DNA from 2 places in the Micromonospora sp. NPDC049204 genome. Region 1 is predicted to be linked to the other one. Evidence: riboswitches for the same ligand, from Rfam matches in the RefSeq annotation. Region 1 holds a riboswitch; the other holds the start of a gene.
The links. A riboswitch is a leader RNA that binds a small molecule or an ion and turns the genes downstream of it on or off. The one in region 1 is predicted to bind S-adenosylmethionine.

Region 1 (15,734 bases):
CCGGCTGGAGGTGCCGGCGGCGAGATCGCGCGCCTCGACCAGGGCCACCTTCAGGCCCCGGGACGCCGCGTCCAGTGCGGCACCCGCACCGGTCACCCCACCACCGATGACCAGCACGTCGAAGCGCTCGGCGCGCAGCCGCCGCAGGTCGGACGCACGGCGGATCGGCGAGAGCTGACCGGCGACGGATCGGGAGATACTGGGGTCACGCACCCTTCCACCGTAACCGCCGCGCCGGCATGTCGACATTCGCCGCCCGCTCCGTACGGCGTCTACCTGCGACGTGTCGCCCGCGACACGCCTCGCTGCCCCGTCCCCGAACGGACCACGCCGGTCCGGTCCACGCCTGTGCGCCGCGCGGCGGGGTCCGCCCACAACGCGACGGCCGGGTCGAAATTCGTCGTCGTGGTCGTAAGGTTCTCGGATGCACGGTCACCCTGCGTACCCCGGAGTCAGCGACCGCAGTTCCCCGTGGCCGGTGGTCGCGGCCGTGTTCGTCGGCTGCTGGACGGTTGCGGTCACCGTGGCCACCCAGACCGGTGGTTGGCTCACCGATCAACTGCTGCTGGGCTTCGGACGGGACCGGATCGCCTGGCTCTGGCCGGTGCTCGGCCTGGCCACCGTCGTGCTGGCGGGCACGCCCGCCCTGCTGCTGGCCATGCTGCCCAGGTCGGCGACGGTCCGGGCCACCGGGCGGGTCTGGCTGATCGGCACACTCGTCCTCGGGGTGCTGACGCTGCTGCGGGTCGTGCCGCCGGTGCACCACGAGGCGTACCTCGCCGCCCTGACCGGCGTGGCGGCGCTCAGCACACTCGCCGTGCGCTGGTCGGCGCGCCGGCGGGCGTACCCCGGACCGGCCGGCTCGGTCGGCGGCCCGGCACCCACCGACGACGGCGACGCCGCACGGACCGAGCCCACCGGAGACCGCGACGCCGCACCGCCCGAGACCCTCGGGAGCGCGGGGCCGGTGGGGCGTTTGCGGCGACCCGGTCCCGTTCCGCTGCTCGCGGTCGCCGCCGGGGTGGCGCTGCTGTTGCCGTGGGCCTGGCTGGGCGCGCTCGGCGGGCTCCTGGAGACCGCGCTCGCGCTCCTGGCGGCGGCCACGCTCGGGGGGCTTGCCGCGACGCTGCTGGACGCCACCTTCTGGTCGCGGTTCGCGGTCGGCCGGCCACCCCGGCCGGCTCGGCTGGTGCTGGTCGGCGGTCTGGTCGCCGGGGTGGCGCTGCTGCTGGTCGCCGCCGGCGCCGGCCAGTCCGGCGCGCAGTTGCCCGCGTTGCTGACCCTGCCACCTGTGGGTTTCGCCCTGGCCGCGCTCTGGGCCGCGACGTGGCGGCCCGCCGCCGACCCGGCCGACGCCGCGCGCGCCGGCCGATCGGCGACCGGCTGGCTGGTGGGCCTGGCCGCACTCGGCCCGCTGGCCTTCACCGACCCGGAAGAGATCACCCTGCTGCTGGTCGGGACCCGCGACATCCCGTTCTGGGTGGCGGCCGCCGCCGCTGCCGGGCTCGCCGTCGCCGTCCTGGTCGCCATCGGGTACGCGGTGCTGCTCGCTCGGCCGACGGCACGCACCCCGAGCCGTCGGGTCGCGGCGGTGGCAGCCGTGGTGCTGCTGGTGACGTTCGGCGTGGTCGACCTCGGCCCCGGCCAGCCGGGCCTGTACGGGGAGCGGCTGTTCGTGGTGCTGCGCGCGCAGGCCGACCTGACGGGTCTACCGGCCGGGCAGCCCGGTCGGGCCGGGCGGGACGCCCGCGCGGCGGAGGTCTACCGGCGGTTGGTGACGACCGCCGAGCAGAGCCAGGCCGACCTGGTCCGGGGGCTGAGTCGACTACGACTCGACCCGATCTCGTACTACCTGGTCAACGCGGTCGAGGTGGACGGCGGCCCGGCGGTGCGAGCCTGGCTCGCCCGTCGCCCCGAGGTGGCCCGGGTGCTGGTCAGCCAACGCCTGCGGCCGCTGCCCGCCCCGGCGGGGCAGAGTCGGGGCACCGCGCCCAAGCCCTCCGGGCCGGAGTGGAACATCAGCCAGATCGGCGCCGACCGGGTGTGGTCCCAGCTCGGGGTGACCGGCACCGGCATCGTGGTCGGCAGCTCCGACTCGGGCGTGGATGGCACCCATCCGGCGCTGCGGCCCGGGTTCCGTGGCGGGGACGACTCCTGGTACGACCCGTGGGACGGCACCCGCAGCCCGACCGACCAGGGCGGGCACGGCACCCACACGGTGGGCAGCGCCGTCGGGCGGGACGGCATCGGGGTGGCGCCGGACGCGCAGTGGGTGGGCTGCGTCAACCTGGACCGCAACCTCGGCAGCCCCGCGCACTACCTGGACTGTCTCCAATTCATGTTGGCGCCCTTCCCGGTCGGCGGCGACCCGTTCACCGACGGCCGTCCGGAGCGCGCCCCGCAGGTGCTCACCAACTCGTGGGGCTGCCCGCCGATCGAGGGCTGCGACAGGGGTGTGCTGCGGCCGGCCACCGCCGCGCTGGACGCCGCCGGGATCTTCGTGGTCGCTGCCGCCGGTAACACCGGGCCGTGGTGCGCGTCCATCGACGACCCGCCGGCACCGTACGCGGACGTGTTGACCGTGGGCGCGGTGGACAGGCAGCGCCGGGTCGCGGAGTTCTCCTCGCGCGGGCCGGCGCCCGGTGGCCCGGGTAAGCCGGACGTGCTGGCCCCGGGCGTGGGTGTGGTGTCGGCGATGCCGGGCGGCACGTACGCGGCGTTGGACGGCACCTCGATGGCGACCCCGCAGGTGGCGGGCGTGGTCGCGCTGATGTGGTCGGCGAACCCGGCGCTGGTCGGCGACGTGGACCGTACCCGGCAGATCCTGCGGGACACCGCGACGGCGGCGACACCCACCTATCGCTCCGACAACCCGGCCGACGCCTGCGGGGGTCCTTCCAACGTCACCGGCTCGGGCCAGGTCGACGCGTACGCGGCCGTCCAGGCCGCCCGGCGGTGAGGTACCCGGACCGGCACCCGGTGATCTAGGGTCGGCGACCATGGACGCCGAGATCACCGTCACCGAACTGACCCCCGACCTGGCCCCCGCCGTGGCGCGGCTCTGCGAGCAGGCCCTCGATCTGCCCGAGGACGCCGCCGAGGCGGCCCCCATCGTGGACGTGCTCTGGCCCCGGGCCGCCGCCGACCGTTCGGTGGTGGGGCTGGGCGCGTACCGGGGTGTGGACCTGGTCGGGGTGCTGCTCTGCTCGGTGTCGGCGATCGAGCCGGGTGTCGGGCACGTGGACCTGGTCGCGGTCCTGCCGGAGCACCGCCGCCGGGGCGTCGGTCGGGCGCTGCTGCGGTCGGCCGAGCAGGCGCTGGCCGAGCGCGGAGCGACCGAGGTGTTGCTGGCCGGCAACCCGCCGTACTACGCGTGGCCCGGCATCGACGTCCGCTACACGCCTGCGGTCTGCGCCGCCCTCGCGCTCGGCTACCAGCAGGACCGAACCGCCTGGAACATGACCGCGGACCTGTCGTACGACGGGTCGCCGGCCCTGCGGTCCACCGAGGCGGCGGAGCGGCGGCTGGCCGGTCAGGGCGTCACCGTACGTCGGGCGGAGCCGGCGGACCTGCCGGCGTTGACCGCGTTCGCCAGGTCCACCTTCGGCGGTACGTGGGACGGTGAGCTGGTCGGGTCGGTGGGGCGCGACGACGCCGGCTGTCACCTGGCGGAGCGGGACGGCGAGGTGCTCGGCTTCGCCGCGTACGGGTCGTCCCGGCCGAGCTGGTTCGGGCCGATGGGCACCGCGCCGGCAGCCGAGGGGTCGGGCATCGGCGGGGTGCTGCTGCGGCGGTGCCTGCGGGATCAGCAGGCGGCGGGGCTGACCCGGGCGGAGATCGGCTGGGTGGGGCCGGTGCCGTTCTACTCGGGCAGCGCGGGTGCCCGGATCGAACGGGTCTTCTTCCTGTACCGGCGAACCCTGCCGGTGGCGTAACCGGGGCAAAAGGGGCATTGCCTCATTCGCCCGCGTCGGCCATCGACGCCCCCTACCGTTTTGGTAGAGGAGGCAGCCATGACCACGGATGACGACCAGACCGAGGACGGCCCGCCGATCACCTGGAAACCGGTAGGCGAACTCCCCGGTCACGTGCCGTTCGACCGGCTCGACTACGGCGACGCCGAGCAACTGGCCGAGATGACCACCGACGGCGAGTCGGCGGTCGTCGAGGAGCCACGGGAGATGGTGGACGCGCCGATCAAACTGCTTCCGCCGTACAACCGGGCACAGAAGCGGCGCAACCAGCGCCCACTGCCGACCTGACGACGAACGGGGCGGACCGCGTCAGCGGCCCGCCCCGTTCGGTGTCGGAACTGGACTCAGAAGTCCATGTCCCCGCCACCCGGGCCAGCCGGGGCAGCCGGGGTCTTCTCCGGCTTGTCCGCGACAACGGCCTCGGTGGTGAGGAAGAGCGCCGCGATGGACGCGGCGTTCTGCAGCGCCGAGCGCGTCACCTTGGCCGGGTCGATGATGCCCGCGGCCAGCAGGTCGACGTACTCGCCGTTGGCGGCGTTGAGGCCGTGACCCGCTTCGAGGTTACGGACCTTCTCCACCACGACGCCGCCCTCAAGGCCGGCGTTGACGGCGATCTGCCGCAGCGGGGCGTCCAGCGCCACCTTGACGATGTTCGCACCGGTGGCCTCGTCGCCGACCAGGTCGAGCTTGTCGAAGGCGGTCTTGCCGGCCTGCACCAGCGCGACGCCACCACCCGGGACGATGCCCTCCTCGACGGCGGCCTTCGCGTTGCGAACGGCGTCCTCGATGCGGTGCTTGCGCTCCTTGAGCTCGACCTCGGTGGCCGCGCCGACCTTGATGACCGCAACGCCGCCGGCCAGCTTGGCCAGCCGCTCCTGCAGCTTCTCCCGGTCGTAGTCGGAGTCGCTCTTGTCGATCTCGGCCCGGATCTGGTTGACCCGGCCCTGGATCTGCTCGGCGTCACCGGCACCGTCGACGATGGTGGTCTCGTCCTTGGTCACCACGACCTTGCGGGCGCGGCCCAGCATGTCGAGGCTGGCGGCGTCGAGCTTGAGGCCGACCTCCTCGCTGATGACCTGGCCACCGGCGAGGATGGCGATGTCGGTCAGCATGGCCTTGCGGCGGTCACCGAAGCCCGGCGCCTTGACGGCGACCGACTTGAAGGTGCCACGGACCTTGTTGACCACCAGGGTGGCGAGGGCCTCGCCCTCCAGGTCCTCGGCGATGATCAGCAGCGGCTTGCCCGACTGCATGACCTTCTCCAGGATCGGGAGCAGGTCCTTCACCGACGAGATCTTGCTGTTGGCGATCAGGATGTACGGGTCGTCGAAGACGGCCTCCATACGCTCCGGGTCGGTCATGAAGTAGGCCGAGATGTAGCCCTTGTCGAAGCGCATACCCTCGGTGAGCTCCAGCTCCAGCCCGAAGGTGTTGCTCTCCTCGACGGTGATGACGCCTTCCTTGCCGACCTTGTCCATCGCCTCGGCGATGATCTCGCCGACGGTGCTGTCGCCAGCGGAGATGGAGGCGGTGGAGGCGATCTGCTCCTTGGTCTCGACGTCCTTGGCGAGCTTGGACAGCTCCTCCGAGACGCTCGCGACGGCGGCCTCGATGCCCCGCTTCAGGGCCATCGGGTTGGCGCCAGCGGCCACGTTGCGCAGGCCCTCGCGAACCAGGGCCTGGGCCAGGACGGTCGCCGTCGTCGTGCCGTCACCGGCAACGTCGTCGGTCTTCTTGGCGACCTCCTTGACCAGCTCAGCGCCGATCTTCTCGTACGGGTCCTCGAGCTCGATCTCCTTGGCGATGCTCACACCATCGTTGGTGATGGTGGGGGCACCCCACTTCTTCTCGAGCACGACGTTGCGGCCCTTCGGGCCGAGGGTCACCTTTACGGCGTCGGCGAGCTGGTTCATGCCCCGCTCGAGGCCGCGGCGCGCCTCTTCGTCGAAAGCGATCATCTTGGCCATACGGCGTTGTCCTCCTGGACACTCACGGGCCACCCGAGTTGTGTGCCCCGGATGGGCCGCCTGGTGTACGCACCTTGGGACGTCGCCACCTGGCGACGACGACGTCCTTCGGCCGGGCCGGATAGCCCGCGACGACCGGCCATGTGTCGCCCCGGCGTCTCCACGCCGGTGCAACCTGGCCCCACCGTCCCGACCGCTGGCACTCGCGGTATGCGAGTGCCAATGACTTGTTTAGCACTCTCCCCTGGCGAGTGCAAGCACGATGGGGCCGCTCAGCCGAGTTCCGCGGCCAGTCCGGCAGTGTTCACCGGCGCCTCATGGGCGCGCCGCTCCACGTACGTCACCAGCAGACCGATCAACTGGGCAAGGTGGGCCGGCAGGCAGGTACGGCGGTGACCCCGATCACCGCCACCGCCCCGACCGCGGTGCGCCCGCGTCGCGGCCCCGACGCGCGGGGCCGATCGAGGAGGGAAACTCAGGCGATGACGCGTACGTGTTCGGCCTGCGGGCCCTTCTGGCCCTGGGCGATCTCGAACTCCACCCGCTGGCCGTCGTCCAGCGCCTTGTAGCCGTCCATCTCGATCGCGGAGAAGTGAACGAAGACGTCCTGACCGCCGTCGACGGCAATGAAGCCATAGCCCTTTTCGGCGTTGAACCACTTCACGGAGCCCTGTGCCACGGTGCACTTCCCTCACTATGCGCGGTGTTGCCTGACCTGGCGCACGGCACGGCCGGACGCCGACCGGCCACCACCTCAGCGATCGATGGCGACCATTGAAAAAGGTGACCGAAATCGCACGCTACACGAGGAGTCAGCGCCGCGCACGGCCACAAATCGGGCATGCTCTGGGGCGCTCCGATTGCGCTGGACGGTCGGGTTTCGGGCCACCGGATCCAGGGCGGCGACTGCCGTACACAGCTCGGCCGTGACGGCCACCGACGCTGTGATAGGCATGCGGGCATGACCACCGACACGGGCGCGACCGCCCTCCGGCGGGCGGAGATCCGCCGGGTCCGGCCGGAGGACGCCGCCCGGATGCGGGCACTGCGTCTGGAGATGCTCGCCGACGCACCGTTGGCCTTCCTGGAGACCCTGGCGGACGCGGCGGCCCGGCCGCACACCGAGTTCGCCGCCCGGGTCGCGTACACCGCGACCGGCCCCGGCAACGCGCAGTTCATCGCCGACCCGGGTGGCCGGCTCGTCGGACACGCCGGTGGCACGGTCTCCCCGGGCGAACCCGGGCTCACCGTGATCTACGCGGTCTACGTCACGCCGGCCTGGCGGGGGCACGGGCTGCTCGGTGAGCTGATCGACGGGGTGGCCGCCTGGTCACGCGCCTGCGGCCGAGGGGAGTTGCTGCTGGAGGTGGTGGTCGGCAACGACCGCGCCTACCGCGCCTACCAACGGCTGGGCTTCAAAGACACCGGGGTACGCGTCCCCCACCCCACCATCCCCGCACTGACCGAACTACAAATGCGCCGCCCCGCCTAACCCCGAAAACCGGAAACCCATCCCACGGCAAAACCCCGGTGCTGCTGCCCCAAAGCCGGCAGCGCCTGAGGACAGCCTGCCCACAACAGGTTTCCGGGGGGAGCCCGCCCGCGGAAGGATCAAGCCTGACCGCCTGGAGCGGGTGGGCTCCCCCCGGAAACCCCAACCGCAACTAAAAATCAGACGTGACGCCGCGACTGCACGATCCGGAACCGGTTGGCCACGTACGCCCCGTCGGTCAGCGCGGCGTTGGCCGCCGCGTTGGCGCCACTGCCGTGGAAGTCGGAGAACGCCGCCGACTGGTTCACGAAGACCCCGCCGGTCAGGTTGCAGGACAGGTGCACCCCGACCTCGACCGCGACCGCCTCGGTGGCGTCCAGCACGGCCTCGTCGGTGGAGTAGACCCCCGCGGTGAGCGCACCCTTCTCGCCGACCGTGCGGCGCAGCAGCTCCAGGCTGTGCGCGGTGGAGTCGGTCGCGATGGCGAACGAGATCGGCCCGAACCACTCCCGGCCGTACGTCTCCGCGTCGTCCGGGGTCAGCTTCACGATCGTCGGGGTACGCACCACCGCGTCGGCGTACGACGGGTGGGCCACGGCCCGTGACTCCAGCACCGGCTCGCCCACCTTGGTGACCTCGGCCAGCCGCTCCAGCACCCCGTCGTTGACGATGGCGCCGGTCAGCTCGACGCCCCGGGCCGGGTCGGCGGTGAGCTTGCCGACGGCGGCGGCGATCCCGCCGGCCACCTCGTCGAAGCTCTTGTGCCCCTGGTCGGTCTCGATGCCGCCGGCCGGGATGAGGATGTTCTGCGAGGTGGTGCACATCTGACCGCTGTACAGGGTCAGCGTGAAGCCCAGGTTGCGGCACATGCCGGCGAAGTCGTCGGTGGAGTCGATGACGACCGTGTTCAGGCCGGCCTTCTCGGTGTAGACCGACGCCTGCCGGGCGTGCGTCTCCAGCCAGTCGCCGTACTCGGTGGAGCCGGTGAAGTCGACGATCTTCACGGCGCGGTGCAGGGCCAGGTCGCTGGCGAGCTTCTCACCGGGCGCCTCGGCCGCCAGCATGATCAGGTTCGGGTCGAACCCGGCCTCGGCCAGCACCTCCCGGGCGTACTTCACGGTGATGGCCAGCGGCAGCACCGCGCGCGGGTGCGGCTTGACGAGCACCGGGTTGCCGGTGACCAGCGAGGCGAACAGCCCCGGGTACGAGTTCCAGGTCGGGAAGGTGTTGCAGCCGATCACCAGCGCCACCCCACGCGGCACCACGTGGAACGTCTTGGTCATCCGCAGCGGGTCGCCCTTGCCGGCGGCCTTCTCCCAGCCGGCCGTGCCCGGGTGCCTGGTCATCTCGGCGTACGCGTACGCCAGCGCCTCCAGCGCCCGGTCCAGCGCGTGCGCGCCGCCGGCCTGGAAGGCCATCACGAACGCCTGCCCGCTGGTGAACTGCACCGCGTTGGCCAGCTCGAAGATGTGCTTGTGCAGCCGGTCGAGGATCTCCAGGCAGACCCCCACGCGGGCCTGCGGGCCGGCGTCGCGCCAGGCCGGCAGCGCGGCGGAGGCGGCGTCGATCAGCTCGCCGGGGCCGGCGTGCGGGTAACGCACCGCCAACTCCACCCCGAACGGGCTCGTCTCGGTGGCGACCCGAGCGCCGGTGCCCGGCTGGTCGAGCGGGAAGTCACCACCGAGGTACGCCTCGAAGGCGGCCTTGCCGTCGGCGGCGGCGGTCTCGCCGTACACCCGGGGGCTGGGAGATTCGGGATAGGCGGACCAGTAGCCCCGCTCCGTGATCGCGGTCAGCGCACGGTTGAGGGTGTCGGCGTGCCTGTCGTACAGGGGCTGCGGGGTCTCCGTCATGCCCGCCATCATGCCTGAGTCCGGTCCGCGAGCAGTAGCGCGAATGCCGGACAGCGGCTCATGCCTGAGCCCGGCCCGCGAGCAGTAGCGCCAATGACTGACAGCACCGGGGTTGCCCGGGCCGGCAGCGGGTAACCGCGGGCCTCCGGCCAGGAAGCCGGCCAGGAAAGGGCGGCGGGTGAGGATCACCGAGATCCGGGTGCACGGGGTCGCCAACAAGGGGCCGGAGACGATCCTCGACCGCCCGATCGTCAAGCGGGTCGCAGGAGACGACAACGCCGGCTTCTACCGGCCGCGGCCCGGCTACGGTCCCCAGTCGGATCGCGACGGGGTGGCGGTTGAGGCGTACCGCTGGAGCCGGCTGACCGGCGGCACGGCGACCCGGACGTTCTCCCTGGTCCTCCTCCTGCCGTTCATGCTCAGCAACATCGCGGTGTGGATGCTGCCGGTCACCGGTCGCGGCGGCTACGCCGCCCGGGCGCTGTGCCGGCTGCTGGCCGCGACGATGACCGCGATGTACGTGCTGTCCACCGTCGGGGTGTCCCTCGACCTGATCGCCTGGCAGTGCGCGGCCTACCCGAGGTGCCTGGAGGGGCGGCGGGAACTGTCCTGGCTGGGCGACGTGCCCCCGGGGCAGCGGCTCGCGCTGCTGGCCGCACTGCCGATCATCGCGATCGTCCTGATCTGGCGGCTCGGTGCCCGGACCTGGCAACTCCCCGAGGACAGCGACCACGCGCCCGGGGTGGGTGCGGACCGGCTCGACGCGCCCGCCTTCTGGGACACCCGCTCGCTGCTGCGCCGCCTGCGCTCCGTGCACGTCGCGGTGGCGCTGGGCACGCTCGATGTGACTCTGCTGCTGGCTCTGGCGCCGCACGACGCCACCCTGCCCGGCTGGCTGCTGCTGGCCGCGGTCGTGGCGCTGCTCGCCGGCGCGGTGGTGCTGCTCTGCCGGCCGGCGATAGAGCGGGGCGGAGAGCAGGACCAGCGGAGTTCGCGGACGATCCGCTGGGTGGCCGTCGCGCTCACCGCGCTGACCCTGGGGTACGCGTTGCTGCCACGGCCGCCGTGGAAGGCCGAAGGGATGTTGCCGGGGTACGGGATGCTGGCCGCCGGGCTGTTCGCCGGGCAGGTGGTGCTGCTCGCGATGCTCGGCCTGGTGGTCGTGGTGCAGCGCCGTTCCCTTCCCCGCCCCCTCTTTCGGCTGGCCGGGGTGGGCGCGCCGGTGCTGATAACCGTCGCGATCGGGTTGGGCGTCGCCTACGACTCGGGCTTGACCTACGGGCTCGCCGAGTATCTGGACCGTGGTTCCAGCCCGACGCCGGCAAGGCCGCTGCCGCCTGGTGCGCCTCCGCTGTCGCCGCCGATTGCCTTCCGCTGGGCCACCCTCGGCTTCTCCCTCGCCGTGCTCCTGGTGGTGGTGACGGCCCTGCTCCGACCCCGGATCGGCCGGGATCGTCGCCGCCGAGAGGCCGAGGAACTGGTTCGGCAGGACTATCCGGAGGCCTCCCGGGCGGCCCCGGAACGGGTCCGGGCCGTCCGCGACGCGATCATGCGCGCCCGACTCACGGATCGGCTCGGGCCGCTGCTGGCCACCGCGTACGTGGTGTTGGCGCTGCTCACTCTCGCGGCGGCGGGGCTCTCGGTGATCGGTCCCGGGCCGGGTGCGCTCGCCCTCCGACTCGGCGGCGAGTCGCTGGCCCGTCCGGTGATCTTCGTGACCGACCTGGGCGCCCTGCTGATCGGGCTGTTCGCCGTGCTCCTCGCCGTGCTGGGCCTGGTCGCCTACCGATCCGGCGCGATCCGGCTGGTCGGGGTGCTCTGGGAGCTGGCCACCTTCTGGCCGCGTGCCGCACACCCGCTCGCCCCGCCGTGCTACGTCGAGCGGGCCGTCCCGGAGTTGACCCGCCGGATCGGGCAGCTCACCGCCGACGGGAACGCGGTGGTGCTGTCCGGTCAGAGTCACGGCAGCGTGCTCGCGGCGGTGACGGTCCTCCAACTCCCCGACCACTGCCGCCAGCGGGTGGCCCTGCTCACCTACGGCACCCCGCTCGGAAACCGGTACCGGCGGATCTTCCCCGCGTACGTCAGCGACGAGATGTTGCGCGACGTCGGCAGCCGGTTGGCCTGGCGGTGGATCAACCTGTGGCGGTACACCGACGCGGTGGGCGGACCGGTGTTCGACCCGCCCATCGACGGACCCGACGACCCGGCCGCCCACGTCGACCGTCGGGTACGGGATCCGAAGGGACTCCTCATTCCACCGACGGACACCGTGCCCCCTCCGGTGCAGGGCCACCGGTACACGCCGGACGACGACTTCCAGGCCGCGATCCGCGAGCTGGTCGAGCGCTGGGAACGGCCGGACGGGTGACCGCCCGGGTCAGAGCGTGAGCTGCCAGTCGGTCCAGGAGTCCACCGGGCGGAAGCCGAGCTGCTCGTTGATCGCCACCATGTAGCCGTTGCTGGCCGCGTTCCAGGTGTCGATCACGCGGACCGCCGGCTCGTGGGTGAGCAGGTGGTGCAGGTTCTCGGCCTTGGCGATGAGGCCGAGCCGGTGCCCACGGTGGGCCGGGTCGACGATGGTGATCTGCTGGTACGCGTGCCAGTCGGCGGAGGCGCCCACGTCCAGCAGGGTCCAGGCGACCAGCCGGCCGGTCGCCTCGTGGCGCATTCCGAGGTGGTAGCGCCGCCGGCCCCGGGCGTCGAACGCCCGCTCGTTGCCGCGGATGCGCTCGGCGTCCACCTGCTCCGGCTCCCACTGCACGTCACCCATGGGCGCGTCCATCATCAGCCGGCCGTCGAGGTAGGCGATGTCCGCGACGTACTCCTGCGGGGTCGCTCCCTGCCAGCAGACCGATCGGTAGCCCTCGGCCCGCGGTTGGGCCTCGGCCAGCGCCGCCCGGAGCGCGATCCGGTCGATCTCGTCGACAACGAGCCGGCGGCGTACCTCGGCGAGGGCGGGCTGGGCGCCGGTGGCGGCGGCGAACGCGTCGCCCGCCCCGCTTCGGGCCGGCCCGCCGGGCAGCGCGGAGACGGCCATCGCGACCATCCGCTTGCGGCCGCGCTCGCGGAGCAGGCGCACCCCGTACTCGTGCAGCGCCCGCCCGACGCCTTGCCGCCGCAGATCGGGATGCACGGTCAGCTCCGCGCCGGCGTTGTCGGTGTTGTCGAGGTAGGGCAGGTCCAGTTGGAGGTGACCGGCCGGCACCCCGTCGAGCCGGGCCAGCGCCCAGAGCGACTCGACACCGGGCATCGGCGTGTGGAAGATCGCGTCGAAGCGTCGCCGGCAGAAGGGTGGAAGGTCCGGCAGATCGGCGTCTTTGGCCGCCGCGCCGATCAGGTACGCCTCGTCGACCGCGGCTCGGTCGGTGCCGTCGAACGACGCGATCGTGATGCTCATGGCGCTGAGCGTGCGCCCGGAAAAGCGATCGGGCCAGCGAATTACTCGCTGGCCCGATCGAACGTGGTCGGGAGGGACACTCGCACAACGCCTCCGGCGTTGGGTCGCAAGAACTTCAAAAGTCTTCGGCGAAATGCCCTCCCGCACGGAGCATCTTGCGCCGTCCGGTTCCTGCCGTCAAGTCCGCAGCGGCGGGTTTTCCACACTCACAGCGAAATCTCAGTCACAGAGTGATCCACTCGGATTTCCTGGGAACGGGGTGTCCGGGCCGGACGGACACCGCGCCTTCCAGGAACCCGAGTGGATCAACCCCAACCGACCGACGGCCGCCGGCGAACGGCCACGGGCCGGCCGGCGAGCGGGTGGCGGGGTGGGTCAGCCGAGGAGGCCGGCGTCGCGGGCGGCGCGCAGCGAGGGCTTGATGTGGTGGGTCGGTCCGACCTGGCCGGCCACCGCGTCGACGGTCTTCAGACCTTCGCCGGTGTTGAACACCACGGTCTCCGCGGTCGGGTCGAGCCGACCGGATTCGACGAGCTTGCGGAGCACCGCCACGGTCACCCCGCCCGCGGTCTCGGCGAAGACGCCCGTGGTGCGGGCCAGATCGCGGATGCCGGCGCGGATCTCGTCGTCGTCGGCGTACTCCATCCAGCCGCCGGTGCGGCGGACCGCCTCCAGCGCGTAGACGCCGGCGGCCGGGTCGCCGATGTTGAGCGACTTGGCGATGCCGGTGGGCTTGACCGGGATGATCGTGTCGGTGTCCGCGTGCAGCGCGGTGGCGATCGGGTTGCAACCCGCGGACTGGGCGCCGAAGACCTTCCAGCCGCCGGCCGGCGCCTCGACCAGGCCGATCTCCACCAGCTCGGAGAACGCTTTGTCGATCTTGGTGAGCAGCTCGCCGCTGGCCATCGGGATGACCACCTGCGCCGGGATGCGCCAGCCGAGCTGCTCGGCCACCTCGTAGCCGAGGGTCTTGGAGCCCTCCGCGTAGTACGGCCGGACGTTCACGTTGACGAACGCGGTGTCCTCGAACTCGTCGGTCTCCACCAACTCGCCGCAGAGCCGGTTGACGTCGTCGTACGAGCCGTCGATGGCGACCAGCTCGCCGCCGTAGACGGCGGTGGTGATGACCTTGCCCTGCTCCAGGTCACTGGGAATGAAGACCACCGAGGGCGCCCCGGCACGGGCGGCGTGCGCGGCCACCGAGTTGGCCAGGTTGCCGGTCGACGCGCAGGCGAACCGGGTGAAGCCGAGCGCCTTAGCGGCGGTGAGGGCAACCGAGACGACCCGGTCCTTGAACGAGTGGGTCGGGTTGGCGCTGTCGTCCTTGACCCACAGCGGCGCGGTGATGCCCAACTCGGCGGCGAGGTGCGGGGCCGCCACCAGTGGGGTCAGCCCCGGGTCGAGGGTGACCCGGCTGGCTGGGTCCTGCCCGGCGGGGAGCAGTGCGGCGTAGCGCCAGATGTTCTCCGGGCCGGCCTCGATCTGCTCACGGGTGACGGTGGCCAGGGCGGCGATGTCGTAGTCGACTTCGAGGGGGCCGAAACACTCGTAGCAGGCGTGCTGGGCGACGAGCGGGTAACGGGCCGAGCAGGCCCGACAGACCAGGGCGCGGGCGGGGCTGGCGGAGGTGTCGATGCCGGAGGCGGCGAGCGTCGACGTCATGTCGAGGGTCCTCTCATCTTTCCCCACATCGCACGGTGCGGCGGGGACGGAATTGGCACCTGCCCCGCGGGTCGCTCAGCGGTGAGCGCGCAGGGTGGTTGCCGGGGCGTCGTCGGGCCGTATCCCTCAGCCCCTCTGGATGAGGTATGCAGTTGTGCCGTCGAGTCTAGGCAACTATCTCCGTGGCCTCTACCGCGGATCCCACGCTGTGAGCCGAACAACTCAGCGAGTCACCGGCGGCGGCGCCTACCGTCCCCAGCTGCGGGGCCCGGGGGCGCCGGCAGGTGGGTCAGCGGGCGCTCACCGCGACCGGGTCGACCACGGCGATCTGGTCCGTGGTCGCGGTCGACTGCGGCGGGGACGAGGGCCGGATCCGAGGCCGGGTGGCGAGGTTCGCGGCGACCAGCGCACCGATCGTGATGGCGGCTCCGACCAGCTCGATGGGCTCCGGGCGGTAGCCGCGGGCGATCTGCACCGCGAAGGTGGTGACCGGGACCAGGTTCATGAACAGCGCCGCGTTGGCGGCACCGAGCCGCTGCACACCGGTGTTCCAGGCCAGGACCGCGATGACCGCGCCGACGACCACCGCGTACGCCAACTGTGGGGTGACCGCCGCGAGGTCGGCGGCGGCCGGCGCGTGCTGCCAGCCGACGGCGTCCGCGCCGATGCTCGTGACCAGCATGGCCGCCGTGCCGGCGAGCGCCGTCAGGGTGGTGAAGCGCAGCGGGGACCAGTCGCCGAACCGGCTGGCACCGTGTGTGTAGATGCCCCAGCCGAGGACCGCGCCGATCATCATCAGCCCACCGAGACCGAACTGGCCGAGCCCGGCCAGGCTCCCGCGGGTGATCACCAGGCCGACTCCGAGGAGCGCCACCAGGGAGAGGGCCAGCAAGAGCGGCTTCGGCCGTACGCCGTCGCGCGCCCAGCGGACCAACTGGGTGATCAGCGGGGTGGTGGCCACGAACAGGGCGATCTGCTGCGGGGCGGCGTGTTCGAGCGCCAGGTTGGTGAGCACGTTGAAGCCGGCGAAGCCGACCACGCCGAGCAGCACGATCTCGCCCGTCCGGCCGCCGTGCCGCAGCGCGCCGGAACCTTCGCGGAGCAGCAGGATCGCGACCAGGATGGCGCTGGCGAGCAGGTAGCGGGCGGTGGTGAGGTTGAGCGGGTCGACCCGGGTCAGCGCACTGGCCAGGACCGGGAACATCACGCCCCAACCGAGCACGGCGAGCAGCGGGTAGGCGGCGGCACGGGGTCGCATCGTCAGCTCCAATGTTCGAGTATCGTCGAACCAACGACACCGACCCTAGGGCGTGTCTTCAAAGGCTCACAACCATTGGAGTAGCGCGGCGATGGTGACTGTGGCCTGGAACGAGGTCGCGGTCTTGT
Region 2 (15,734 bases), on a different contig from region 1:
CCGTCAGTTGGTGACCTTCGAGGTGCTGGGTCATCTCGTCCTGGTCCAGGCCTGCTGCGCGCGGGCCGACCGGGCCGGCGCGGACGCGCACGCCCGCGCCGCCGACCGACTCGCGCAGCGGTACGAGTTGCCGCTGGTCGGGGTCTTCACCGGCTGGTACGCCGCGCTGCGCCTGGCGGTGAGCGGTGACCAGGACGCCGCGGTGACCGCGTACCGGGCCGCCGCCGAACGCCTGCCCGCCGACGCCATGCCGGGACTGGCCCGAGGGCTGCTGCCGCTCGCCCTGCTCGGCCTGCGACTGGCCGACGCGGTCAGCGAGGCCCGGCTCGTTCCCGGACGTCAGCGCCCGATCCCCGGGCCGGACGAGGGCTGGGCGCAACTGGACTGGGGGCCACACGAGCCCTGGGTCCGACCACTGCTGCTCGCCGCCGCCGGCGACCGGGTCGCTACCGGAGCGGCGCTGCGGGCACTCCCGGACGGGCCGCACGACCTGCTGCGGGAGGTGCGGCTGTGCCTCACCGCTCGGGCGGCGCTCGCCATCGGCGACCGGCCCACCATGGAGCGCGTCGCCACCGCGCTCCGGCCGGCCGCCGCCGAACTGGCCGCCGGCAGCGGGATGGTCACCGCCGGCCCGGTGGCGGGGCACCTCGCCGAGTTGGCCAGCGCTCTGGGTCGCGACGAGGAGGCCGCCGGGCACCGCCGTACCGCCCGCGCGCTCACCGCGCGCGCCCGCGCCGACGACCCGACCTGAGCGCGCGGCGGCGCGGGCGTCACATTCGAGATCGTTCCGGTGGTGAGCAGCGCCGACACCCGAGAGGCCGTAGCGCCCTATCTCGACGGAGGCTGACTGGTGTCGAAGGCCAGGGTGTACTCCAGGACATAGGAGTGGCCGCCGTCGTCGGACTGGATGATCTCGAAGGTTCCCACGATCCCGGTGAGGTCACCGGAGCCCGTTCCCGGGACGACGCGGATCGCGAGGTGCTCACCGTGGCTGCCGGGTGCGCTGTGTTGGAGGACGAACGAGCCTTTGCGGCCGTCGAGTTCGCCGGTGAATCGCTCCACTGCGACATAAGCAGCGGGGCTGCCCTCGATGTCGGCCACCGACAGCATGGTCACCGTACTGCTGCCGGCCAGGCCACCCTGGAAGGTCTTGGTGATCCGCACCTGGCCAAGCGCGGCCCCCGGGCCTTCGTCGAGCACCTCCGGCTCGAATGAGGTGAGTTCAAACGTTCCGTCAGCCTTCGCGCTCATCTCGCGCCCCCTCTCCGCTTGATCGCATTCATCGTGAGCAGCCTTGCAGACGGCACCGACATCCCCGGGCTACCCGGCGACTTGCCGGTTTCCGCTGGAACCAGCCGGCGAGTGCGGTCAGATTGAAGCACCGGCGCGTCCACCGTCGCGCCAACGATCGAGGGGGTACGCGTGGAGGTGCTCGTCCTGATCGTGGTGCTGGGCGGCACCGTCCTGATCGGCACCACCCTCGGTGGTCGGTACCGGGTCGCGCCGCCGGTTCTGCTCATCGCGTTCGGGGTGCTGCTCGGGCTCACGCCGCCGCTGTCCGAGGTGACCCTGGAACCGGACCTGGTGCTGCTGATCTTCCTGCCGGCGATCCTGTACCGGGAGAGCCTCACCATCAGCCTGCGGGAGATCCGTGCCAACCTGCCGGTGATCGGGCTGCTCGCGGTGGTGCTCGTGGTGCTCACCATGGTGACGGTGTCGTTCACCGCGCAGGCGTTCGGCGTGAACCCGGCCGCCGCCTGGGTGCTCGGCGCGGTCCTCGCGCCGACCGACGCCGCCGCGGTCACCGGCCTGGCCAAACGGTTGCCCCGCAAGCTCCTCACCACCCTGCACGCGGAGAGCCTGATCAACGACGGCACCGCACTTGTGGTCTTCGCGGTGGCGGTGGGTCTGCTCAGTCAGAGCGCCAAGCCGGGTGTGCTGGGCATCAGCGAGGAGTTCGTCGGCGCCAGCGTCGGTGGCGTGGTCGCCGGTCTGCTGGTGGGGGCGGCCGTGGTGCTGATCCGCAAGCGGCTCGACGATCCGCTGCGCGAGGGCGCGCTGAGCGTGTTGACACCGTTCGGGGCCTTCCTGCTGGCCGACTCGGTGCACGCCAGCGGCGTACTGGCGGTGGTGGTCGCCGGGCTGGTGCTGGCCTACGCCGGCCCACGGGTGATCCGCGCCCGATCCCGGGTGCTCGCGTACGCGTTCTGGGACCTGACCACGTTCCTGATCAACGGCGGGCTGTTCGTCCTGCTCGGCACGCAGATACCCCGGGCGGTGCGGGGCATCACCAGCACCTCGCCCGAGCGGGCGCTGGTGATCGTGCTGGTGGTCACGGTGGTCGTCGTGGCCACCCGGCTGGTCTTCATCTACCTCACCGCGCAGTCGGCGCGGCTGCGGCGTCGCCGGATGATGGACGAGGACTCAGGTCCGCCCAGTTGGCGGGTGGGGACCGTCGCCGGCTGGTCCGGTTTCCGGGGGGCGGTGTCGCTCGCCGCCGCCCTGGCCGTCCCGACGATGACGGTCTCCGGTCGGCCGGTGGTCGAACGAGACCTGATCATCTTCGTCACCGCGTTGGTGATCGTGCTGATCATGCTGGTTCAGGGCACCACCCTGCCGCTCGTGGTGCGCTGGGCGGGGCTGGTCGGTGACCCGGAACGCGTCGACGAGACCCGGCATGCCCGGCGGCGGGCCACCGAGGCGGGTCTGGCCGCCCTACCGCAGGTCGCCGCCGAGGTCGGTGCCCGCGAGGAGTCGGTACGCCGGTTGCAGGCCGAGTACCAGCGGCACCTGGCGGACGTCAACGAGACCGGAGGGAACAGCGCCGAGGAACGTCGCCTGGAACATCGCCTGCGCCTCGGGGTCCTCGCGCACAAGCGGCGGGAGGTCACCCGACTGCGCGACAACCGGGAGATCGACGACCTGGTCTTGCAGGAACTCCAGGCCGCGCTGGACAACGAGGAGATCCGGTTGCTGGGGCGCGGGCCCAACGACTGATCGGCCGCCTCGTCAGAGCACCTGCGCGAGGAACCGGCGCAGCCGAGGATGCTCGGCCCGTTCGAAGATCGCCTCGGGCGGGCCGGCCTCCAACACCACGCCCCGGTCCATGAAGGCGACGGTGTCGGCGACCTGCCGGGCGAAGCCCATCTCATGGGTGACCACCACCATGGTCATGCCCGCGGCGGACAGGTCGGCCATCACCCCGAGGACACCCTTGACCAACTCCGGGTCGAGCGCCGAGGTGGCCTCGTCGAAGAGCATCACCTCCGGCCGCAGGGCCAGCGCCCGGGCGATCGCCACGCGTTGCTGCTGACCGCCGGAGAGCTGCGCCGGTCGTGCGTCGGCCTTGCCGGCCAATCCCACCAGGTCCAACTGGTTCCGCGCGACGGTTTCCGCCTCATCCTCGCCGAGCTTGCGGAGCCGGCGCAGCGCGAGGGTGACGTTGCGCAGCACGCTCATGTGCGGGAAGAGGTTGAACTGCTGGAAGACCATGCCCACCCGCTGCCGCAGCGCGTCCGGGTCGTCGCCCAGCACGCTGCGCCCGTCCAGCAGCACGTCGCCGTGGTCCGGCTCGATCAGTCGGTTGATGGTGCGCAGCAGCGTCGACTTGCCCGACCCGGACGGGCCGATCACGCAGGCCGTCGCGCCGCGCGGCACCGTGAGGTCGACGCCGCGCAGCACCCGGTTCGGTCCGAAGGCAAGGTGCACGTCGCGTACGTCGAGGCTGACCGAGGTGGTCGTGTCGGTGGTCATCACCGGTGTCCTTCCGTCGCGGCGTACGCCGAAGCGGTGTCGTCGTCCTCGTCTGTCGGTGCGGTCGCCGGCCGGCCGTTGCGCAGCCGCCGGTCGATCCAGTTGACGACGTGCGTCAGTGGGACGGTCAACACCAGGTAACAGAGCCCGGCCAGCAGCAGCGCCGACTCGTTTCCGGTGGTGGCGGCGTAGTCCTGCCCGATCCGGAACAGCTCCCGTTGACTGGCCACCAGGCCGAGGAAGTAGACCAGGCTGGAGTCCTTGATCAGGGCGATGAGCTGATTCACCCAGGCCGGCAACACCCGCCGGATGCCCTGCGGGATGATCACCAGCCGCATCGCGTCGGTCCAGGAGAAGCCGAGGGCGCGGGCGCCCTCCAGTTGGGCGGCCTCCACCGACTGGATGCCGGACCGGAAGATCTCCCCGATGTACGCGGCCGCGATCAGCGACAGCGCCAGGATGCCCAACGGGTAGGGGTCCGGTCCCCAGACCTGCATGCCCAGCGGCGCCAGCCCGACGCCGATCAGCAGGATCGTCGCCGCGGCCGGAAGTCCTCGGAACACGTCGGTGTAGACCCGCGCCGGCCAGCGCAGCCAACGGCTGCGCGAGATGCCGGCGACGGCCAACAGCAGGCCCAGCACCGAGCCGAGCAGGGCGGCGGAGACCGCCAGGATCAGTGTGTTGGGCAACCCGACGGTCAGCATCTCGGGCAGCGCCTCGCGCATCGCGTCGATGTCGAAGAAGGTCTCCCACAGCGTGCTCAACGGATCCATCGGTCGCCTCTCCTACCGCCCTGCTCGCTCGTCACCGGGTCAGGACGCGGCCGACGCGGACGCCGACGGCACGGCCGACGCGGACGCCGACGGCTTCGACGACGTGCCCGACGCGGTCGGTGCCGACACGGTGCCGCTGCCCGGCGTGAAGTCCGCCGGGATCGGCCGACCGGGGTAGTACTGCGCCTGCAACCTGCTCCAGGTGCCGTCCGCGATGACCTCGTCGAGGCCCTTGTTCAGCGCCTCGCGCAGCTTGTCGCTGCCCTTGGCCACGGCGTACGCGGTCGGCGCCGGGCTGAGCTGCTTGGCCGCCACGGTGATCTTGCCGGTGCTGTCGGCGGCCGACTTCTCGCCGATTTCGGCCGGAGCGATCCACGCGTCGGCGGTGCCGGCCTTGAGCTGGTTGATCGCACCGTTGTAGTCCGGCACCCGGACCGGGTCGAGCTGCTGACCGGTGGCGTAGTCGTCCTGCACAGTGCCCTGCACCACCACGACCCGCTTGCCGGCGAGCTGGTCGAAGCCGGTGATCGGCGAGCCGGCCGGCACGTCCAGGCCGAAGTAGCCGAAGTCGTAGCCGTTGCCGAAGTCGACGGTCTTCTTGCGCGCCTCGGTGATGGTGATCGAGGAGCTGCCCACGTCGAACTTGTGGTTGTTGACCTGGGACAGCAGCGCGGAGAAGTCGGTGCCGACGAACTCGACAGTGAGGCCGAGCCTGCCGGCCACGGCGGTCAGCAGGTCGTTGTCGAAGCCGGTGAACCTGCCGTCCTTGAGGTACACGTTCGGCGGGGCGTCGGTCAGCGTGCCGGCCCGCAGCACGCCCGGCTGCGCCAGGCCGTACGGGTTGGCGGTGGCGTCGGACGAGGTGTCGTCGCCGCAGGCGGTGAGAGCGGTGGCGGCCAGGATCGTGGCCGCGCCCAGGGCTGCGGCACGGGTCAGGGCAGGAAGGATTCGCACGGGTGTCTCCGAAAGGGGTCATGTCTCGGCGGGCACGGACGTGTGCCGCCGACGGTGCGCCCGATGGGCGTACCGCTGGAAAGGCTCGGAAAAAGAGAGGTGTGCTAGTTAGTGCCGAGGGCCGCGTCGACACGCGGCGCTGCACATTCGCATCATGTCCACGTGCCGCCGCCGGGTCAGTGCCGGCGTGGGCTGACCGGCGCGGAGTTGCGCGACATCGGTCGGTGGGGCGGTGCTGAGGATGCGCATGGGTCTCCCGGGTCTGTGCTGACCTGGGTGCCAGGCCACGCTTGCACCGACGTCGTGCCGGTGCCTGGTCTTCACCCGGGGCACCCCACCGCGGAGGAGGGTTGCCGGCCAGCGAGCCGGGGCTTCGCGCTGGCACTCATGACCTGCAGCGAGGCTAGCAGCACGCACGGGTGGATCGTCCAGTCGTTATGACCACGCTCACCGTGCGCGGAGGATGCTCGGCCCGCAGGTCAACCGGCGTGCACGTGCGGCCGGCGACACGGGTCGGGTTCCTGGCGGCGCAGGATCTCCCGGGTCACCGAGGCGATCGCGCCCTGCCCGAACGCCAGGTAGCGCAGGAAGTTGCGGGCCGGGCCGCCCTCGCTCCACTCGAAGTAGATGTGCGGTCGCCGCCCGGTGCGGTCGCGGATCTCCAGCAGCAGGACGGCGAGCGCGTTGGGCACCGAGGAGCTGGTCAGACTGAGCACCGCGAAGCTGTCGTCGGCCAGGCCGCCGCGTACCAGCAACTCGGTCTGGAAGTCCGACGGGTCGGTGACGTGCACCTCGACGAAGATCACGTCGCTGTCGTCGGGGAAGTCGTTGTCCGCCATCGTCTGTGCCAACTTCGCGCGGTACTCGGCCTCGTCGTGCCGGTCGGGCTCGTGGGCGACGAGCCGGATTCGCCGTCCGGCGCGTTCGTCGATCATCCGGGTGGCGACCGGATCCAGCTCGATCCGGTCCACCCGCAGCTCGTAGGCCCGAGACACCCGGGACAGCACCGAGACCACGATGATCCCGCCGATGAAACAGGCCGCGATCTTGACGCCGTCGGGGCGTTCCACCACGTTCGCCAGGGTGGTGTAGACGAAGACCACCGCGATGACGCCGAACGCGACGGTGCGACCGCGCTGACGCCGCCGGGCCGCCGCGAGCGTCACCGCCGTCGCCGCGGACGTGATCAACACCAGCACACCTGTTGCGTACGCGCCGCCCTGCGCGTCCACGCTGGCATCGAAGACGACCGTGATCAGGAAGGCCACCGTGGTGAAGACCAGCACGAGCGGCCGGACGGCCCGCGCCCAGGCCGGTGCCATGCCGTAGCGGGGCAGGTAACGGGGGACGAGGTTGAGCAGTCCGGCCATCGCGGACGCCCCCGCGAACCACAGGATCCCGATGGTGGACAGGTCGTAGACGGTGCCGAACACCTCCCCGAGGTGCTGGTGCGCCAGGTAGGCCAGCGCCCGGCCGTTCGCCGGCCCGCCCGGCCGGAAGTCCTCCGCCGGGATCAGGATGGTGGTCGTCACGCTGCTGGTGATCAGGAAGACACTCATGATCACCGCGGCGGTGGTGAGCAGCCGGCGCGCGCCGCGGATCCGGCCCAACGGTCGATCCTCGGAGTCCTGTGGGTCGCCCCGTACGCTCGGCATCACGGCCACCCCGGTCTCGAAGCCGGACAGGCCCAACGCCAGTTTCGGAAAGACCAGCAGCGACAACCCGACCACCAGCCAGGGATCGCCGTGCCCGGTGGTCAGCATGGTCGTCCAGTCCCCGACGGCGCTCGGGTGCGTCACCACCCGCCACAGCGCGTCGACCACCACCACCGCGTTCAGCGCCAGGTAGGCCGCCACCAGCACGACGGCGATGCCGATGGCCTCGGTGAATCCCTTGAGGAACACCGCGCCCAACAGGGCCACCAGCAGCAGCGTGACAAGTACCTCGTGCCCCTTGAACCCGTCCGGCCAGAACGGGTTCTCGTCGATGTGCGCGGTCGCGTCGGCGGCCGACAGGGTGATGGTGATGATGAAGTCGGTGGCCGCGAAACCGAGCAGCACCAGCACCAGCAACTTGCCCGGCCAGTAGCTCAGCAGGCGTACCAACATCGCGATGGAACCCTCACCGTGCGGGCTCTCCACGGCCACCCGCCGGTAGACCGGCAGGGCGCCCAGCAGCGTCACCAGCACCAGCACCAGGGTCGCCACCGGCGACAGCGCCCCGGCGGCCAGCGCCGCGATGCCCGGCTGGTAGCCCAGGGTGGAGAAGTAGTCGACGCCGGTCAGGCACATCACCTTCCACCACGGATGCTGCCGGTGCTCCGGCGGGCGTCCGTGCGGCCCCGGGTGCCGCACGGCGTGGTCCGAGCCCGCGTCGAGCAACCACCCCCGCAGCCGACCGCCGCGTCTGTCCACCTCCATCGGCGCGTCCCCCGTCATCCGCCCATGGTCACCGTGAGTATCCGCCCGTCGGGCCGCGCCCGTCCCCGGGTGCCCGGAACCCACCCGTCGGCGGGCTGGTTTCGGGTCGTGGGCACGGGGGATGCAGCCCTCCCGGATCGGCGGGAGCGCACCGGGCCGGACGGCGCCGGGGGAGGGGACAGGCATGGTCGGTGGCCGTCGATTCCGCCCCGGTGGTGGCTTCGGTCGCCAACTTGACGAGCACGACAGCACCGACGGCGTGCCGCCGTCGACGGTGTCGCCCGACCCGCCCACCGGCGGTCTGGTGGACAGCGCGGTCTACGTCCGAGGGCACCGCTTCGCCTCACCGTCCGGGCTCGCCGAGACGTACCGCTGCCTGCAGGAGCAGGACGCCGCGATGGCCTGGATCGGGTTGTACCGGCCCGACATCGAGCAGATCACCTCGCTGGCCCGGGAGTTCCGGCTGCACGACCTGGCGGTCGAGGACGCGATCAACGCCCACCAGCGCCCCAAGCTGGAACGGTACGGGCACACCCTGTTCGTGGTGCTGCGCGCCGCCCGCTACGACGACCTGCGCGAGGAGGTCGAGTTCTCCGAGCTGCACCTGTTCATCGGGCCGGGCTTCGTGGTCACCGTCCGGCACGGTGAGGTCCCGGACCTGGCCGCGGTGCGGCGGCGGATGGAGACCGACGCGCCGATTCTCGCCCGGGGACCGGAGGCGGTCCTGTACGCGATCCTCGACCAGGTCGTCGACGGGTACGCGCCGGTGGTGGCCGGGCTGGAGAACGACATCGACGAGATCGAGACCCAGGTGTTCGGCGGCGACCCGAACGCCAGCCGGCGCATCTACGGCCTGAGCCGCGAGGTCATCCAGTTCCAGCGGGCCGCCCGGCCCCTGCTCGCCGTACTCGACGCACTTGCCGACGGCGCCAGCAGTGCCGGCACGGACGAGGAGCTGCGCCGCTACCTGCGGGACGTGACCGACCACCTGACCCAGGTGGTGGAGCGGGTGGACGGTTTCCGGCACCTGTTGCAGAACATCCTCACCGTCAACGCCACCCTCGTCTCGCAGCAGCAGAACGAGGAGATGCGCAGCCTGACCGCGGCGAGCTACGCGCAGAACGAGGAACTGAAGAAGGTCTCGTCCTGGGCGGCGATCCTGTTCGCGCCCACACTCATCGGCACCGTGTACGGGATGAACTTCGTCCACATGCCGGAGTTGAACTGGCGTTTCGGCTACCTGTTCGCGTTGCTGCTGATGCTGCTGGTCTGCGGCACCCTCTACGTGATCTTCAAGCGGCGCGGCTGGCTGTGAGCCACCCGCCCCGGATCACTCGATGCCACGCAGGATGTGCCGTTCGTCCTCGACGTCGTCGTCGCCGGCGGCGATCCGGCCGAGCAGGACGGCCGCGGCCCAGATCGTCAGTGGCGTCGCCGCCCCGGTCATGCCGCCGCCGGTCCGGTCGTCCCGGGCCTGGCTCCGCTCCGCACGTGCTGGTCTGCGCTGAGCCTGCATGGGCCCCGCCTCTCCTCGTCGACGCCGTCGTCGGTGGCGCGGCGTCAGCGCGCCACCGGTCGGGCGATCCACGCGCTGGCGGGTCACACCGGTACGACAGCCACCTCGAACTTTCCCACGCCCGGCCGTATTCGCACCGCTTGTTTTCGGGTTTCCGACTGCGGCCTGCCAAACCGGACATAACGCATCAGCGTTGTCGAGAGTGGTCGACTGGGTAGGGAGACCGGGTGAGCCGAACTGCGGAGATGGTCTCGTCCGTCGTCCCCGCTCGCCGAGCGTTGCCCCGCTACCTCGTCGCCGCGACGCTCGCCCGAGGCGCGGACGCCGGCGGGGCGGTGGGAGTGGTGCTGCTGGCCACCCTGCCGGCGGTGGGGGCGACCCGTCCGGCGCTGCTCGGCGGGTTGTTGGCCACCTGCCTGACGGCACCGCACCTGCTCGGGCCGCTGCTGGCCCGGTGGCTGGACCGGGCCGAGGACGGCCGGGGCCGGCTGGCCGTCGGCTTCGTCACGTACGCCGCGGCGGTCGCGGCGGCCGGGCTGCTGCTCGGTCGGGTGCCCGTCGGCGTGCCCGTGGCCCTGCTGATCGCGGCCGGGGCTTGCGGGCCGCTGGTGACCGGGGGACTGAGCAGCCGGCTCGCCGCGCTGCTCGCTCCGGACGAGCGGGCGCAACGTCGGGGTCAGGGCTGGGACGCGGTGACGTACGGGATCGGCGCCAGCGCCGGCCCGGCCGTGGTGGCGACCCTCGCCGCGCTGGTCGGACCCCGGATGTCCCTGGTCGGGTTGGGCGCCGCCACCCTGCTCGCGGCGGCCCTGGTGGGCACACTGCCGCCGCGGGTGCCCGCTCGGGACTCGCCAGCGCGGGTCGGGCCACCGGCGCGGGGCGCGCTGCGGGCCGTGCTCGGCCCCGGGCCGCTGCGCCGGGTCACCGGGGTCACCACGGTCGCCGCGCTGACCGGTGGGGCGATCTCGGTGCTTGCCGTCGCGCTGGCAGCGGACCTCGGCCGGCAGACGGTCTCCGGCGCGCTGCTGGCGGCGGTCTACGGCGGTGGAAACCTCGCCGCCGCGCTTCTGGTCACGGCGTTCCCGCTGACCGGTGCGCCGGAGCGACTCACCGTCCGCTGGGCGGCCCTCGGCGCGGTGGGGATCGCGCTCTGCGCGGCCGTGCCCAGCTTTCCGTTGGCGGTCGTCGCGTTCGCCCTGGCCGGGGCAGCGACCGCGCCGCTCTTCGCGGCCACCCTGGCGGCTCGATCGGCGTACGCGCCGGACGCCGTGCGGGCGCAGGTGTTCGTGTCGACGGCGGCGATCAAGGTTGCCGCCGCCTCGCTCGGCACCGGGTTGGCCGGGGTGCTCGCCCCGCTGGGTCCGCGCCTGCTGTTGGTCGCCGGAGCGTCGGTCACGCTCGCCGCCGCGGTGGTGGCGGCGGTCTCCGCGCGGCAGTGGCGCGACAGGTGAACACACGCGTCCACGTGGGCCGTCGGTGGTCAGGGCAACGGGTGGGCGATGCCCCGGGCGTGGTCGGTGAGCGCCGCGCCGACCACCGTCGCGGCCAGCGGCAACACCTCAAGACAGCGGCGCACCGCCGCGGCCATCAGCACGTTCGGCACCCGCATGGAGAGTGTGCAGTGCGGCACCCAGCGGCCCGGCCGGTAGTGCTCGGCCAGCGGGATGCCGGCGGCGATGAGCCGATCGGACACCATCCGCTGGTGGGTCAGCAACTCCGCGGTGGGGGCCGGGCCGAGCCAGAGCACCCGGCCGACGAACTGCCCGGCGTGCTGGAAGTCCAGTCGCAGCGGGGCCGCGACGACAGTCCCGCGCAGCGCCTCGGCGACCTGCTCGGGGTTGAAGCGGGGCGCCACCGCGAGCGAGACGTGCGGCCGGTGGCGTCGCTCCAACAGGGAACGCATGCTCTGCACGCCCTCAGCCTCCAGGGCGTCCCAGAGCGCCCGGATCCGCCGGGTGGCGTCCGGGTCCAGATACAACTCCAACGCGGCGACCACCCGATCACAGTAGTGGCCGAGGTTTGATCGCACGCGCCAGCGGTACCTGAGGGGGACACCGACCCGAAGGGCGTGCCAGTGGACGTGAGTGACCTGCTGACCGAGGCGTACGACCGACTGCCCGACCTCGTGCGCGCGGCCGTCGACGGCCTCAGCCCCGAGCACCTGCGCTGGGCGCCCGGCCCGGGCGCCAACTCGATCGGCTGGCTCGTCTGGCACCTCACCCGGGTGCAGGATCACCACGTCGCCGACCTGCTCGACGCCGACCAGGTCTGGGTGAGCGGCGACTGGGCGGGCCGGTTCGGGCTCACCGCCGACCCGGACAACACCGGCTACGGTCACTCGGCCGTCCAGGTCGAGACGGTGCGGCCGGAGAGCGCGCAGGCGCTCGTCGACTACTACGAGGCGGTGGCGTCGCGGACCGGATCGTTCCTGGCCGGCCTGCGCCCGGCGGACCTGGACCGGGTGGTCGACGAGTCGTGGGACCCGCCGGTCACCCTCGGCGTCCGGCTGGTCAGCATCGTCGACGACGACCTGCAACACGCGGGCCAGGCCGCCTACGTGCGCGGCCTGCTCGAGGCCGACGCGTCCACCGGGGCCGGTCGGTAGGACCTCAGCCCATCGTCTTCGCGCCGTCGATCGACTCCCGCAGAATATCGGCGTGCCCGGCGTGCTGGGCTGTCTCGGCGATCAGGTGCAGCAGCACCCGGCGGACCGTCCACCTTGCCCCCGGCTCGAACCAGGGCGCCTGCGGCAGCGGATGCGCCGAGTCCAGGTCGAGGGTGGCGACCAGCGCGTCGGTCTGGTCGGCCACCTCCTGGAACCGCGCGACCAGACCGGCCAGGGTCTCGCCCGGCGTCATCCGGAACTGACCGACCCAGTCGATCTCCTCGCGCTGCATCGCCTCCGCTCCGCCCACGGCGAAGAGCATCCACCGGTGCTCGACGCCGGCGACGTGCTTGATCAGGCCGCCGAGGCTCAGCTCGCTGGCCGTGGGACGGGCGGCGGCCTGCTCGTCGGTGAGCCCGCCCACCGTGTGCAGGAGGAAACCCCGGTGCCGGCGGAGCGTCTGCAGGAGATCGGCCCGCTCACCGGTGAGCTGCTCCGTGCTGGTCATGCCGCCACCCTTCGTCGATGTTCACCAGCTGTCACCCTAGGGCGAGGCACCGACACTTCCGGCGTCGCACACCAGGTGCGACATGTGAGTCGCCAGCGGTTGCCGATTCGCGTCGGTGGCGGTCCACTGAATGACATGGGTGTGATCAAGGTGGGCACGTCGTCCTGGGCCGACCAGTCGCTGCTGCGCTCCGGGTGGTATCCACGCTCGGCCAACACGCCGGCCCGTCGACTCGGTTTCTACGCCGGCCGGTTCCCGTTGGTCGAGGTGGACACGTCGTACTACGCGGTCCCGGTTCCGGAGACCACGTCGGGCTGGGTCGACGCCACACCTGACGACTTCACCTTCGACGTCAAGGCGTTCAGTCTCTTCACCGGCCATCCGACGCCGGTCGCCGCGCTTCCCCGGGACCTGCGTCCGGCCGGCGGCCCGAGTCGGATCCGCCGTCGTGACCTGCCCGAGCGCGCGTACGACGAACTGTGGACCCGGTTCCGCGCGGCGCTCGCGCCGATCGCGGCGGCCGGCAAGCTGGGCGCGGTGCTGTTGCAGTTCCCACCATGGCTGGCCCGCGGTGCCGCGGCCGAACGTCGGATCGTCGAGCTGGCGCAGCGCTGCCGGCCCTGGCGGGTCGGCGTGGAACTGCGGCACGCCTCCTGGTTCGACGGTCCGGCGGCGGTCGAGACGCTGGACCTGCTGCGCGCGCACGATCTGTCCCTGGTCTGCGTCGACATGCCACAGGGGCACCCGTCGTCGGTGCCGCCGATCCTGACCAGGACCGCCGAGCCGGCGATCGTCCGCTTTCACGGCCACAGCCCGGCCTGGGGTGACGGCGACAAGCAGGACAAGTTCCGGTACGCCTACGGCGACGACGAGCTTCGGCACTGGGCCGGGCTGCTGGCTGACCTCGCCCGCCCGGCTGACGACCTGCACGTGCTGTTCAACAACTGCTGCGCCGGTCAGGCCCAGCGCGACGCCACCCGGCTGGCGCAACTGCTCACCGAGACGATGATCGCCGATCGGAGTGTCCCGGCCGGGTCGACCGGCTGACCGTCCACGCTGGTGTCAGGAGCGTCGGCCCCGGCTGCGCAGCGCGTCCTGCGTCGACTCGCCGATGTCGGCGTCGTCCGGGAAGGTCCGGCCACTGGGCGCCGGGTCCGGTGGGGCACCGGGTCCGGCCATCGTCGTGCGGGTCGGCTCCACCGAACCGAAGCCGTGCCGTCCCGCCGGATCGGTCCGGCCCGCCGACGCGCCCGCCCGCCGCTCCCCGCGTCGTCCCTCGGGCACCGCGGTCTCCTCGCTGCCCTCGTCCATCGGCGAGTCCGCATCGGTGCCCCAGGGCGCGTCGGCGTCGAAGCCGTCGCCGCCACCCCACGGCTGAGTCGCCTCCGGCTCCTGCCGGTCGTTGTCGCCGCTGCGTCCCTTGTGCGCCGTCATGGCCACCCCGCTCCTCGGTCCGCCGCGGTCGGCGGACGGTGTGCTGATCTCCGGCCGCGCGGTGTCGTCACCCGACCTTGTCGCAACGCTGAGCGCGCAGGGCCGGCCTGCGCCCCGCCGTCGAGAGGGCGGCGGGACGCCGGCCGGCCCGGCGTTCAGCGTCCGGCCATCGCCATCGGTCGCTTGCCGTTGCTCATGCCGGCCATCTTGATCATGCCTTTCGAGGCGCCCTTCATGGTGCCGCCCCGGCCGAGAATCCCCTTGAAGACCTGGCCGGGCTTCTGCTGCTCACCCATGTACGCGGTGACCACCACCAGGGCCCCGGTCAGCGCCGGGATGGCCCACTGGAGCAACTTCATCTGCCGCTGCGAGGAGGCCACGCTCGCCGGAGTCTGGTGGTTCGGCTCGGTGGTCCCGCTGACCGGTGACGCACCGGCCTTCTCCAGGCGCATGCCGATCAACCGGCTGTAGCCGGTCACGGCGAGAGCGCCGATCGTCAACGCCGTCTTGATGGCGCTGGTCCGGCCCACCCCGGACTGGGCCGCCACGCGTGGGCTCTCGGTCACCAGTTCGCCGACCGCACCGGCCAGGTGCGCGCCGATGGCGGCTGCGTTGACCGGGGTCCATCTGGACCATCCCGCCGACGCGACCGAGAGTCGCTGCGTCGAGTCGCTGATCTTCCCGGCTGCGCCGTTGACGCCGAAGGCACCCATGAGGGAGCCGCCGAACCAGGCCGCGAGACCCAGATCGTGCATCGAGCGCAGTGCGGTATGCCGTTCGGACATGTGATCCCCTTCCGCCGTGTTGGGCGCTGCGGCTTACCCGCCGCCCGGGCGGCTAACCCCGTCGTCCGGGGGCTGATCCGCGCCGCGCCGGTACGACCGGGACGTTCGGGTTTCGACGGGGTCCACGGCCGCCGGCAGGAGTCGTCCGCGCGGTGGCGGGTAGATCCCGAGCGACGCTGACGGAGAGGGGAACGGGATGTCGCAGCCGGACGAAAGTCGGGAGAAGACCCCGAAAACCGACGCGGTGCTCATGCACCCGGACAACGACCCACACCGGAACACCGCGGAGGTCGCGCCCCGCAAGGACCACGCGGAGATCCAGGTGGAGCGCGACGGTGAGCTGGTGCCGCTGGACCAGGACGAGTGATCCGTCCGGGCGGTCCGGTGCGGCTCAGCGGGACGGCAGGTCGCCGACGAAACCGGCGATCCGCCGCGCCAGCGGGGTGCTCGCGCGGACCCAGGTGAAGTGGTCCAGAGCGGCGCCGGCCTGCGCCGAGGTGTAGCGCTCGCGGGTGAGTGGGGCGGCGGCGAGCTTCGCGCAGAGCGCGTCCATCGTCTCGTGCGGGGTGAACTGGTCGTCGTCCACACTGACCGCCAACACCGGTGTGCGCACCGCGCGTACCGCCGCCTCGGTGTCCGTACCGTTCAGTCGGGGGAAACGGCCGGTCCGCGCGGTCTGGGCCCAGTCGCGGATCACGCCGCGTGCCTGCCGGCCGCCGAAGCCCCAACCCGGCCAGACCCCGAGCAGGGCCGTGGTGGCGGCGATCCCCTGGGTGTACGGCAGCACGCCCAGGCCGCGCAGACCCGGGTAGCTTCGCCAGTACGGGATGCCGACCGCGATCAGCGCCAACGCGTCCACGTCGTCGCCGCCGTGCAGGGCGAGGTGCAGCAGCGCGGCCTGCCCGCCGAGCGAGTGCCCGACCAGCAGCCGGGTACGCCCGTCCAGTCGTGGCTTGAGCGCGGACAGCACGGCGCCGACGTCGTCG

Region 2: linked by a shared signal. The riboswitch ahead of AB0A90_RS12955 (ABC transporter substrate-binding protein) and the one ahead of thrC (threonine synthase) in region 1 are both predicted to bind S-adenosylmethionine.

The regions. Positions count from the first base shown of each region.
Region 1 covers NZ_JBEZDC010000018.1:11-15,744, reverse strand. Annotated here, with positions in the region: gene AB0A90_RS27940 (glycerol-3-phosphate dehydrogenase/oxidase) at 1-198, opposite strand, end outside; gene AB0A90_RS27935 (S8 family serine peptidase) at 425-2,959, shown strand; gene AB0A90_RS27930 (GNAT family N-acetyltransferase) at 3,000-3,935, shown strand; gene AB0A90_RS27925 (hypothetical protein) at 4,014-4,262, shown strand; gene groL (chaperonin GroEL) at 4,319-5,941, opposite strand; gene AB0A90_RS27915 (cold-shock protein) at 6,417-6,620, opposite strand; gene AB0A90_RS27910 (GNAT family N-acetyltransferase) at 6,903-7,433, shown strand; gene paaN (phenylacetic acid degradation protein PaaN) at 7,613-9,286, opposite strand; gene AB0A90_RS27900 (hypothetical protein) at 9,465-11,657, shown strand; gene AB0A90_RS27895 (GNAT family N-acetyltransferase) at 11,667-12,686, opposite strand; gene thrC (threonine synthase) at 13,062-14,348, opposite strand; SAM riboswitch class I at 14,359-14,494, opposite strand; gene AB0A90_RS27885 (DMT family transporter) at 14,638-15,606, opposite strand.
Region 2 covers NZ_JBEZDC010000005.1:320,350-336,083, reverse strand. Annotated here, with positions in the region: gene AB0A90_RS12980 (BTAD domain-containing putative transcriptional regulator) at 1-751, shown strand, start outside; gene AB0A90_RS12975 (DUF3224 domain-containing protein) at 829-1,251, opposite strand; gene AB0A90_RS12970 (Na+/H+ antiporter) at 1,423-2,997, shown strand; gene AB0A90_RS12965 (amino acid ABC transporter ATP-binding protein) at 3,010-3,753, opposite strand; gene AB0A90_RS12960 (amino acid ABC transporter permease) at 3,753-4,526, opposite strand; gene AB0A90_RS12955 (ABC transporter substrate-binding protein) at 4,566-5,480, opposite strand; SAM riboswitch class IV at 5,762-5,873, opposite strand; gene AB0A90_RS12950 (amino acid transporter) at 5,960-7,918, opposite strand; gene corA (magnesium/cobalt transporter CorA) at 8,085-9,215, shown strand; gene AB0A90_RS12940 (hypothetical protein) at 9,231-9,416, opposite strand; gene AB0A90_RS12935 (MFS transporter) at 9,644-10,867, shown strand; gene AB0A90_RS12930 (2'-5' RNA ligase family protein) at 10,897-11,412, opposite strand; gene AB0A90_RS12925 (DUF664 domain-containing protein) at 11,491-12,021, shown strand; gene AB0A90_RS12920 (DinB family protein) at 12,026-12,529, opposite strand; gene AB0A90_RS12915 (DUF72 domain-containing protein) at 12,665-13,576, shown strand; gene AB0A90_RS12910 (hypothetical protein) at 13,592-13,963, opposite strand; gene AB0A90_RS12905 (hypothetical protein) at 14,119-14,748, opposite strand; gene AB0A90_RS12900 (hypothetical protein) at 14,945-15,115, shown strand; gene AB0A90_RS12895 (alpha/beta fold hydrolase) at 15,140-15,734, opposite strand, start outside.